2 regions of the Mesorhizobium waitakense genome follow, and region 2 is predicted to be linked to the other one. Evidence: riboswitches for the same ligand, from Rfam matches in the RefSeq annotation. Region 2 holds a riboswitch; the other holds the start of a gene.
The links. Region 2 has a riboswitch for S-adenosylmethionine ahead of AC07FD_RS20330 (O-succinylhomoserine sulfhydrylase). Riboswitches for the same ligand answer to the same signal wherever they lie in the genome.

Region 1 (4,852 bases), on a different contig from region 2:
GACTGAAGGCGCTTGGCTGATGGAAGCCCAGCAGCCACGCGATCTGGGAGATTTGCAGGCCCGGCTCCTCCAGGTGGCGAATGGCGAGATCACGCCGGAGATCATCCAGAATGGCCCCGAAGCTGAGCCCTTCTGCCGCGAGGCGGCGTGCGAACGTCCTCTCGCTCAGCCCGAGGCTGCCGGCCACCTTCTTCGCGCTCGCCTCGGCGTGGGGCAGGAGCGGCGCGATGGTGTTCTCGACTATCGTGCGGAACGGGCCCACGTTGGTGGGCCGGGCCGCCATCGCCTGCTCGCAATTCTCGACCATCAGCCGGTTCAGGAATGGATCGGCGGCCACCAGCGTCCGGTCCAGCAGCGCAGGGTCGAATATCAACTCGTCCGAGTCGGCGCCAAAGTTGACGTCGCAGCCCAGCAGGTTCCGCGCACGGCGCAGATCGCCCGAGCGCTGGTGGACGAAGTTCGCGACCAGCGGAGAAATCCTGTGGCCGACGAGTTGCCGGCAGAGCCGGACGAGCGTCAGTGCGAAGGACTCCATTTGGTGTCGGTCGAGGTGCCGCGGCACGCCTGCATAGGAAAGCGCGAGCCGGAAGGTCGAGCCCTTGTGCAGCCGCAAGATCAACGCATGATTCGCCGCCTGGGCGTACCGTTCGAGGCGGCGTAGAGCATCGCCGAGGCAATGCGACGAGGCGGCGACGTAGTAGAGCATGCCGAGTTCGCGCAGATCGAATTGCTCGGCCAGGTTCAGGCCGAGGAAGTCGTCGCCGAGGGTGCGCGAAGCCTGCTCGAGGAATTCGATCTGCGACCTGACATCGATCCGACCGTCGTGATCGGGGGCGACCGCTGACAGTCCGGCGCGGGCGAGCAAAGGGGCCGGATCGATGCCGCGACGATTGAGTTCAGCTACGGCGAGGCGCGTGGCCAAGCCCGCTGCGGTCGGCGCCGCTGTGAGTCGTCGGAAAACAGTCTCATTCTGGTCGGCCACAGTCGCCCACTATCACGACGCACGATTAACGCTTCGTGAGCCTTTGGCGGCTCAGCGCAAATCACTCTCTGGCTGGCAAGGCGCGGGCGGCGCAGGCTCCGTTATTATAAAGGCAGCATTCTAGCGCCGCCGGCCTCAAGCGGCGAAACATCCGTCGCCGCGAGGAACGCGGGGACGGTGCAACTGCGGCTGCATCCGCCGGGTGCATGTAGAAGGTTGTAGCGCGCTGATCAGGGCGCTGGCGCCATTGGTGGTGGCGACGCCTCATGCGAGTTCGTCAGCTTTTCAATCCAGCGGGCTATCGACTCCGGCACGGGCTCGCTACCCTGGGCCCAGCGCCGCACCAGGCGGTCGTCGCAGCGCAGGATCTCCGCTAGGCCGCGCTGCGACCAGTGCAGCACGGCAAGGCACTCGCGAAAACGATCAGGGGTCATAGCCTTCATGCGACAGGTCTGAGGGGGAATGAAATGAATAGCGCTAGCTGCGAACGATCAACGTTCCCGCGATGATGCACAGCACAGCCATGCCGATCAGCATGGCCGCTGAAATTGGGAGCCAGGGGTTAGAAGCTCGACGTCTCGACGTTGCCGGTCGACATGGCGACGGTGCAGTTTGCTAGCTCGTTCATCATCGAGCGTGTGTATTTCAGGTCGAGTACGGCCATGCGCTCGCCACCATTCATGCTGATACCCAGTGCGTCGGCTTCCATGAAGGCGGAAACCATACCCTTACCCATGTCGTCGATGGTGATGGAGCCGTTGAACGTCGATGTGGCGGCGAGGTTTTTCCACTTGTTGTCGAGTTCGATGGTCGGCGCATAGGCCTGGCCCTTGAGGAAGGTGCCTGCCCACCGATTGTCGGCAAGCGTTAGCATGAATTGCGTTGGCGTGCCGATGATGATCATCGACGTGCCGCCGTCAAATTTGGCGGTGGCGGAGCACGACTTGTCATCGGGCAGCGCTGCAATGTCGTACCACCCGACGGCCTTCCACTTGACAACGCGACCAGTGTAGCCGTCGCCGCCAGCATGGGCGGACGTGACAAGGCACGCGCCGGCAAGCAGCGCCAATGCGATGCGTTTCATATAGGCGATCGTTCTTAGGGGGTTGGGGGTGTATCTTTTCATGACTCTCATCATCGGGGTTTCCCTCACGGTCGGCCTGGGACCATTCCCTCGGCCAGCGATGACAGCGATGTGGTGACGGACGGGAATGCCGACTTGCCCCACGCCGCCAATAGCTTGCGGCTGGCAGCCATGTTGCCCGCACCACACCATGGGTGCTTGAAGGGCGAGGCCCCGCGCGGTAGTTCTCCTTTTGCATCCAGAGAGGGCTTCGGCCCCGCCAACCAGCCTGACCGGCAAAGGTGGCAACGACGATGTGGCCCAGAACGGGCAACAGCAGGTCGCCAACCCTCCAGATGCGTGTGTCAACCCTGGAGGTTTTTATGCTTTCACGACGTGGTTTTCTGATTGGAGCGGGCAGTTTGCTCACGGCGGCGTTCGTCAAGGATGCGGAGGCGTTCGTTGGACGAACCGATCGACCACTGCTGGCTTCCCCACCGCAGGTGGCCGAGACGATCTGCTGGTACGAGAACGGCGAGCAGGGATACCTCCTGACCGTCGGGCAGTGGAGCTTCTGCCCTCCGCCGCCGACCTGGCGCGAGTTCTTCGTCAGCGAGGGCATCGGCCACCACGCCCGGTCCGAGACCGAGGCCATCGAGGAGGAGCACGGGATCACCCCTGATGATTACGACGATGAAATGGACGGACGGCTCTGGGAGACCGGCTTCGACCTGGAGAGTGGCCCTTGCGCGCGTGCCTATCGGTTGCTGAAGAAGCTCGACCTTGGCCCGAAGCTCCGGCGCGGGAGTGGCGAGCCGCACCTCATCTTCTGCAACGGCGACGTCTCCAACGACGAGAGCCGATGGGTCGATGCCAAGGACAAGCTCACCATCTCGCTGCTCCAGGCGCGGCTGATCGACCTGCGGCTGCCAATCGCTATCGTGGAGGGTGCGTGATGCTGCGCCGCGGTGCGAAAGTCAGCGGCGAGCGCCCCCTTGTGATCAGGCCGCTGTGCCGCAATTGCGGCGCCACCATCCATCGCCGGTTCACCTACGCCTCGTTCGGCGAAGCGCCGCCCTACGTGCGCCGCTACGGCGAGAACACCTACGTCAACAACTTCCCCGACAGCGTCACGGAGGTCGAGCGCCTGACCGGCAGGATCGCCGTCGAGGTGCGCTGGCGGCAGGATGTCGAATGCTGGATCGACTGGGCGAAGCTCTGGGACGGCGAGAGCTATCGGGATCCGCACTTCTGCGGTCGCCATTGCGCGCGCAGCTACGGCTACCATGCGGCCAACGCCGGTATCGCTCCCACTGCCAACCACGCCGCGGCTATTGAGAAGCAGCGGGCCAGGCTCGCAGCTGCTGCTGCGAGGGTATGTCGAAAGGTGGCGCCATGACCAGTTTCCTGCAATTCTGGGACATTATGGTCGAGGGGGCCAATGCCAGTGAGGAAGGCAAACTGTTCCGCGCTGCGGGGTTCGCCCTGCGGTACGAGGGCGAGGGCCGCTCGGCGTGGGTGAGGCCGGCGATCGACGGCTGGTCGATTGTGATCAATGACGAGGGGCTTAAAGGCCATCTGGTCGAGGACGGAAGATGCTGGGTGGTGGCAGCGTTCAGCGATGACCGCAACCGGCTAGCCGCTCTGGACATGCCGGCACCGACGACTGTGGCCGATGCGCTAATGATCGCGGGGTATCTGACGAACATGCTTCGGGCCAAAGGCGGGCCGCGATGACCGACAGCTTCAAGCCCGAAGTGATCGAGGCGACCATCTCCGGCATGGTGTTCCGCAAGTGCGTCTTCCTCGGCGAGCGTTACCTCTTCGCGTGCCACAGCAAGGCTGACCACCTCGCGGGCCTGCAGCCGATGGTCAGCGCCTGGCAGACTGAGGAGCAAGCCCGCTTTTACGACGGTGAGGCCAGTCGGCTCGGATTCGATTTCCACGGCTGGGCAAGGGCTGAGCCGACGCCCGACGACGCCTACCCTTTCCCGATGTGGATCGTCTTTGAACACCCGGCAGACTTCCCAACCTGCTTCGCTGCCAAGCTTTTCCACATCACCCGCGAGGGCAACACGATCCCGTCGCAGTCACCGGACGATTTCATTACGTCCCCTTACCTGATCCCGCTGCGCGAGCGTCTGATGACCGCAAAGGGCATGACCCAACGCCTTGAGCGTCATGCGGACGACTTACCCCGTGTCGTCGAGTCATGGGTGTAAGGGAGGAACATCGGTTGGAGCCAGATGGCAGAAGACGCGCGGGATCGTTTGGCACGAAGCAGGATGCCAATACCTCAGATCAAGGAGTCGGTTTGTTCATGCTGAGCACACCAAAGCTGCAGCGCATTTCGGGTCCCTTATCGGGACCGCAGATCAGGGATCACAGCTAATGTATTGAAATTACTGGTACGCCCAAGGGGAATCGAACCCCTGTTACCGCCGTGAAAGGGCAGCGCACTAGCCCATATCGGGGCAGGATGGTCCGACCGGTCACATGTCGGTATGGCAGGCTGCGATGTCTAGATCGTCCCCCGTAAGAGCATTGGCGGAGCGAGTGGGATTCGAACCCACGGTACCGTTCCCGGTACGGAAGTTTTCAAGACTTCTGCCTTAAACCACTCGGCCATCGCTCCAGATGTGATATTTTCGTGATATTTTGTAGGTTTCAATCCTCGTCTGATACCGGATTTCTGCCGTTTGTTCCTCTACCAGCAACGGTTTTCAAGACCGGTGCCTTAAACCGCTCGGCCATTCCTCCGTTGTGATTTTTCAATCACTTAGGTAGTGCGCTGCCGCCTGGCTTCG
Region 2 (4,852 bases):
CGACGTGCATGTGCACATGTTCGGAACGGCGACGCTGTCCTTTGCCGACGGAATCAAGACCGAGGCCGGCGATGTGTTCGAAATCGAGGCCAAGGATTTTGGCCTGCCGCTGCGCAACCCACTCGAGATCGAGCAGCCGGTCAAGGTGGCGGTGAAGGCGCTTTGACAGCACGACCTCCCCCACGAGTGGGGGAGGTCGGCCGTTCGAATCTCAATAAATATCGAAGTCGAAGTACTTGGCCTGGATCTTCTTGTAGGTACCGTCGGCAACGATGGCGTCTATTGCCGCATTGAGCTTGTCGCGTAGCGCGGTGTCTTCCAGGCGAACGGCAATGCCGGCCTGGGTCTCCGTACCCTTGACGTCGCCGACCAGCTTGCAACAGCCTTCACTTGCCTTCTTCAACCAGTCCACCAGCACGAACTTGTCAGAGATGACGGCATCGAGACGGCCGTTCGTCAGATCGGTGATCGCCTCTTCCTGGGTCGGGTAGAGTTTCGCCTCCGCGCCAGCCTTGCCGTAGACATTCTGGGCATAGTCGGCCTGCGTGGTCGAAGCCTGAGCGCCGACCGTTTTGCCGGCAAGCGCTGCCGGTTCGGTCGAGGTGAGTTCGGTATCCTTCGGCGCCACCAGCGCGAGCGGAGTCGTATAGTATTTGTTGGTGAAGGAGACCTGCTTCTTGCGCTCCTCGGTGATGCTCATCGAGGCGATGATGGCATCGAATTTCTTGGCCTGCAGGGCGGGGATGATGCCGTCCCAGTCCTGGGTGACGATCTCGCACTCGACCTTCATCTGCGCGCACAGCGCATTGGCGATGTCGATATCGAAGCCAACAACATTGCCGTCCGGGGTGATGGTGTTGAACGGCGGATAGGCACCCTCGGTACCGATCTTCAGTTTCTCAGCAGCCTGCGCCGACAGAGAGCCGGCCGCCATCAGCAACACGGCAGCACCTGCTGCCGATATGATCCATTTTGAAATCCGCATTTTCTTGGTTCCCCTTGAACGCCGCCAGCTTGGCGACCAGAAAGCCAGCCAAGCATGACGAGCCAGCGCAGGCAAGTGTATTGCCCGACGGGAATTGGGTTCAGCGCGCTGGGCGGAAATGCTTGGACAGCTTCAGGCCTTGCGCCTGGTAGTTGGAGCCGAGATCGGTGCCGTAGAGCGCCTGCGGCCGCTTCAGCATATGCTCGTAGACCAGCCGGCCGACGATCTGGCCATGGTCGAGGATGAACGGCACTTCGTGGCTGCGCACTTCGAGCACTGCGCGACTGCCGGTGCCGCCGGACGCCAAATGGCCGAAACCCGGATCGAAGAAGCCGGCATAGTGGACGCGGAACTCGCCGACCAGCGGATCGAACGGTGTCATCTCGGCGGCGTAGAGCGGCGGCACATGCACCGCTTCCTGGCTGACGAGGATGTAGAATTCATCGGGATCGAGCACCAGTTCGCCGGCGCCGCTCTTGTGGATCGGCTCCCAGAAGTCGACGACCTCTTGTGCCGCGCGCTTGTCGACATCGACGAGACCGGTGTGATGCTTGCCGCGATAGCCGACCAGGCCGTTCTGATCGCCGTTGAGATCGATCGACAGTGCGATGCCGCCGCCGGAAATGTTCGGCGGCTCGGTTGCGACCAGCATCTCGGCGCGATGCAGGTCATGCAGCTCGGCTTCCGAGAGCAGTGCATTGCCGGTGCGGAAACGGATCTGGGACAGACGCGAACCGGTACGCACGACGATCGGAAAGGTGCGCGGGCTGACCTCGAGATAGAGTGGGCCGTGATAGCCGGCGGCGATCTTGTCGAACTCGTGGCCGCGATCGGTCATGACGCGGGTGAAGATGTCGAGCCGCCCGGTCGAACTCTTCGGATTGGCCGAGGCCGAAATGTCCGCCGGCAATGCCAGGCTTTCAAGCAAGGGCACGATATAGACGCAGCCGGTCTCCAGCACCGCCCCCTCTGCGAGATTGATCTCGTGCAGCTGCAACCGGTCGAGCTTTTCCGAAACCTTGTGGTTGGGACCCGGCAGGAACGAGGCCCGCACCCGCCAGGCCTTGTCGCCGAGCCGTAGATCCAGGCTCGCCGGCTGGATCTGATCGGCATCGAACGCGCGCGCCGACTTCAGCGCGCCGGACCGGAACAGCGCCGAAATGTCCTGATCGGGAAGAATGCCTGTCTGCCGCAAGGCTCCACTCCTAGGCCAGGCGATTTTCTGTTCGCAGGTTCTTGCCGCAAAACCGTGGAACACTGCTGCGGAACCTGCTTGGTACAAACCTCTTAATCAAGCCGGCAATTGACGCAAGCGTGGCGCGGGTCTAAAGGGTCGTTATCCCGTGGTGATTTGGCCGGTCGGCTTGCAGCCACGTTAAACAAGTCGCTAAAGGACCGTCGGGCCGCAAGGCCGTATGGACCGGTTGCGACTTTCGCGGCCGGTTTTTTTGTGTCTGGAACAAAAGCGATGAGCACCAAGAAGCGTAACTGGAAGCCTCAAACGACACTCGTGCATAGCGGAACCCTGCGTTCCGGTTTCGGCGAAACCTCCGAGGCGATGTACCTGACCCAGGGCTATGTCTACGAAACGGCGCAGGCCGCCGAAGCCCGCTTCAAGGGGGAGGAGCCGGGATTCATCTACTCGCGCTACGCCAACCCGACCGTCGACATGTTCGAAAAGCGCATGTGCGCGCTCGAAGGCGCCGAGGACGCGCGCGCCACCGCATCCGGCATGGCCGCGGTGACGGCCTCGCTGTTGTGCAGCGCCAAGGCCGGCGATCATATCGTGGCAGCACGCGCGCTGTTCGGCTCCTGCCGCTGGGTGGTCGAGACGCTGGCGCCGAAATATGGCATCGAGGCGACGCTGGTCGACGGCACCGACATCGCCAACTGGGAAAAAGCGGTCAAGCCGAACACCAAGCTGTTCTTCCTGGAAAGCCCGACCAACCCAACGCTGGAAGTGGTCGACATCGCCGCGGTTGCCGCGCTTGCCAATTCGATCGGTGCGCGGCTGATCGTCGACAATGTCTTTGCCACGCCCCTGCAGCAGAAGCCGCTGCAGCTCGGTGCGCACATCGTCGTCTACTCGGCGACCAAGCATATTGACGGCCAGGGCCGCTGTCTCGGCGGCGTCATCCTGTCGGACAAGAAGTGGATCGACGAGAACCTGCACGACTATTTCCGCCACACCGGCCCCAGCCTGTCGCCGTTCAATGCCTGGACGCTGCTGAAGGGGCTGGAGACGCTGCCGCTGCGCGTGCGCCAGCAAACGGAAAGCGCCGGCAGGATCGCGGATTTCCTGGCCGAGCGGCCCGAAATCGCCCGCGTCATCTATCCCGGCCGTGCTGACCACCCACAGGCGGCCATCGTCAAGAAGCAGATGTCGGGCGGCTCGACGCTGATCTGCCTGGACGTCAAGGGAGGCAAGCAGGCGGCCTTCGCCTTGCAGAACGCGCTCGACATCGTGCTGATCTCCAACAATCTTGGCGATGCCAAGAGCCTGATCACCCATCCGGCGACGACTACGCACAAGAATCTGAGCGACGAGGCGCGTGCCGAACTCGGCATCGGGCCGGGCACGCTCAGGCTGTCGGTCGGCCTGGAGGATACCGACGATCTTCTGGAAGACATCGAACAGGCGCTGAAGTCGGCAAAGTAAGAAGCCTTTGGCTATCAGGCGCCGGACGGCGTCTCTTCCAGCTCGGCTGCCTTGGTGCCGATGGTCATCGCGTTGCCGCGCCAGTCGACGGCGCCACCCAGCCAGCCGCGCGCCCACATCGCCGGCAGGATCAGGTCGCGCATCATGATCGCCGCGACCATGCGCGGCGACAGGTACCAGCCCTTGGACCAGGCCAGGGCGCACTCCGGAAGGTAGAAGGCCGCCAGCACGGCAATGGCGGTTGCCGAGAGGCTGAGGCCGGCGCTTGCCGCCGCCAACAGCGCGAGTGCCAGCGGCACCACTGCCCCGGTCAGGATTTCGGGTGCGAAAAACCATGGGAAGGTGACGCGGCGCAGGCGCGCCCAACGGGCCTGACGCGACCAGATCTCGTCAAAGGTGCGCCGGCCGAGCGGTTGCTCGAAGGGCGCGGCGACGAGATTGACGCGCAGGCCAAGGCCATTGACCAGCTTGGTCGCGGCAGCGTCCTCGGCGATCTCGGCGGCGAGCGCACGGATGCCGCCACTGGCGTCGAGCATCGGCTTGTTCCAGAGCATGCTCTTGCCCTGGGCAAAGCCGAGGCCAAGCGCCTCGCCGGCATATTGCCAGCGCGCCTGCAGCGTGTTGAGGAAAGCGCACTCGACCTCGGCCCAGAAGCCAGCGGGCCGCGAGCCGATCGGCGTCGAGCAGACAAGGCCGGTGTCCGGCCGCCATGCAGCCATCAGGTGCTGGACGTAGTCTCTCGGCATCAACACGTTGGAATCGGCCAGGACAACCCAATCGTGGCGCGCCGCCTCCCAACCCTTGACGCAATTGTTGAGTTTCGGGTTGGCGCTGATGCGGTCGTCGCCGATCAGCAGCCGCGCCGGCACCTTGGGAGAACGGGCGATGGCGGCACGGATCAGCCTGACCACCGGATCGTCGGCATGGGCGACGCAGAAGACCAGTTCGTAGCGCGGCCAGTCGAGCGAGAGGGCGCGCTCCAGCGTCTCCTGCGTGAACGGCCCGACACCACGAGATGGCACGATAATCGACACCGGCAGTGGCTTGCCGGCCGGCGGCGCGATGGTGCGGTGCCGCTTCAGACGCGAAGCGGCGAGCAGGATGCTGGCGAGGTTTGAAAGGATGAGAGCGATCGAAAGCGAGGCGGCTATGAGGGTGAGTTCCATCGAGACCTGGCCACTCCAGAAAAGACGGCCCGCGTGATGGCC

Region 1: linked by a shared signal. The riboswitch ahead of AC07FD_RS16000 (hypothetical protein) and the one ahead of AC07FD_RS20330 (O-succinylhomoserine sulfhydrylase) in region 2 are both predicted to bind S-adenosylmethionine.

What each region holds. Positions count from the first base shown of each region.
Region 1 is NZ_JBWKME010000069.1:7,063-11,914, reverse strand. It holds gene AC07FD_RS16015 (AraC family transcriptional regulator) at 1-922, opposite strand, end outside; gene AC07FD_RS16010 (helix-turn-helix domain-containing protein) at 1,213-1,425, opposite strand; gene AC07FD_RS16005 (hypothetical protein) at 1,545-2,108, opposite strand; SAM-I-IV-variant riboswitch at 2,296-2,393, shown strand; gene AC07FD_RS16000 (hypothetical protein) at 2,429-3,001, shown strand; gene AC07FD_RS15995 (hypothetical protein) at 3,001-3,444, shown strand; gene AC07FD_RS15990 (hypothetical protein) at 3,441-3,782, shown strand; gene AC07FD_RS15985 (hypothetical protein) at 3,779-4,267, shown strand; tRNA gene AC07FD_RS15980 (tRNA-Ser) at 4,591-4,680, opposite strand.
Region 2 is NZ_JBWKME010000094.1:57,797-62,648, forward strand. It holds gene araD1 (AraD1 family protein) at 1-166, shown strand, start outside; gene AC07FD_RS20320 (ABC transporter substrate-binding protein) at 212-985, opposite strand; gene AC07FD_RS20325 (2'-deoxycytidine 5'-triphosphate deaminase) at 1,086-2,180, opposite strand; SAM riboswitch at 2,319-2,396, shown strand; gene AC07FD_RS20330 (O-succinylhomoserine sulfhydrylase) at 2,454-3,644, shown strand; gene AC07FD_RS20335 (ceramide glucosyltransferase) at 3,659-4,810, opposite strand.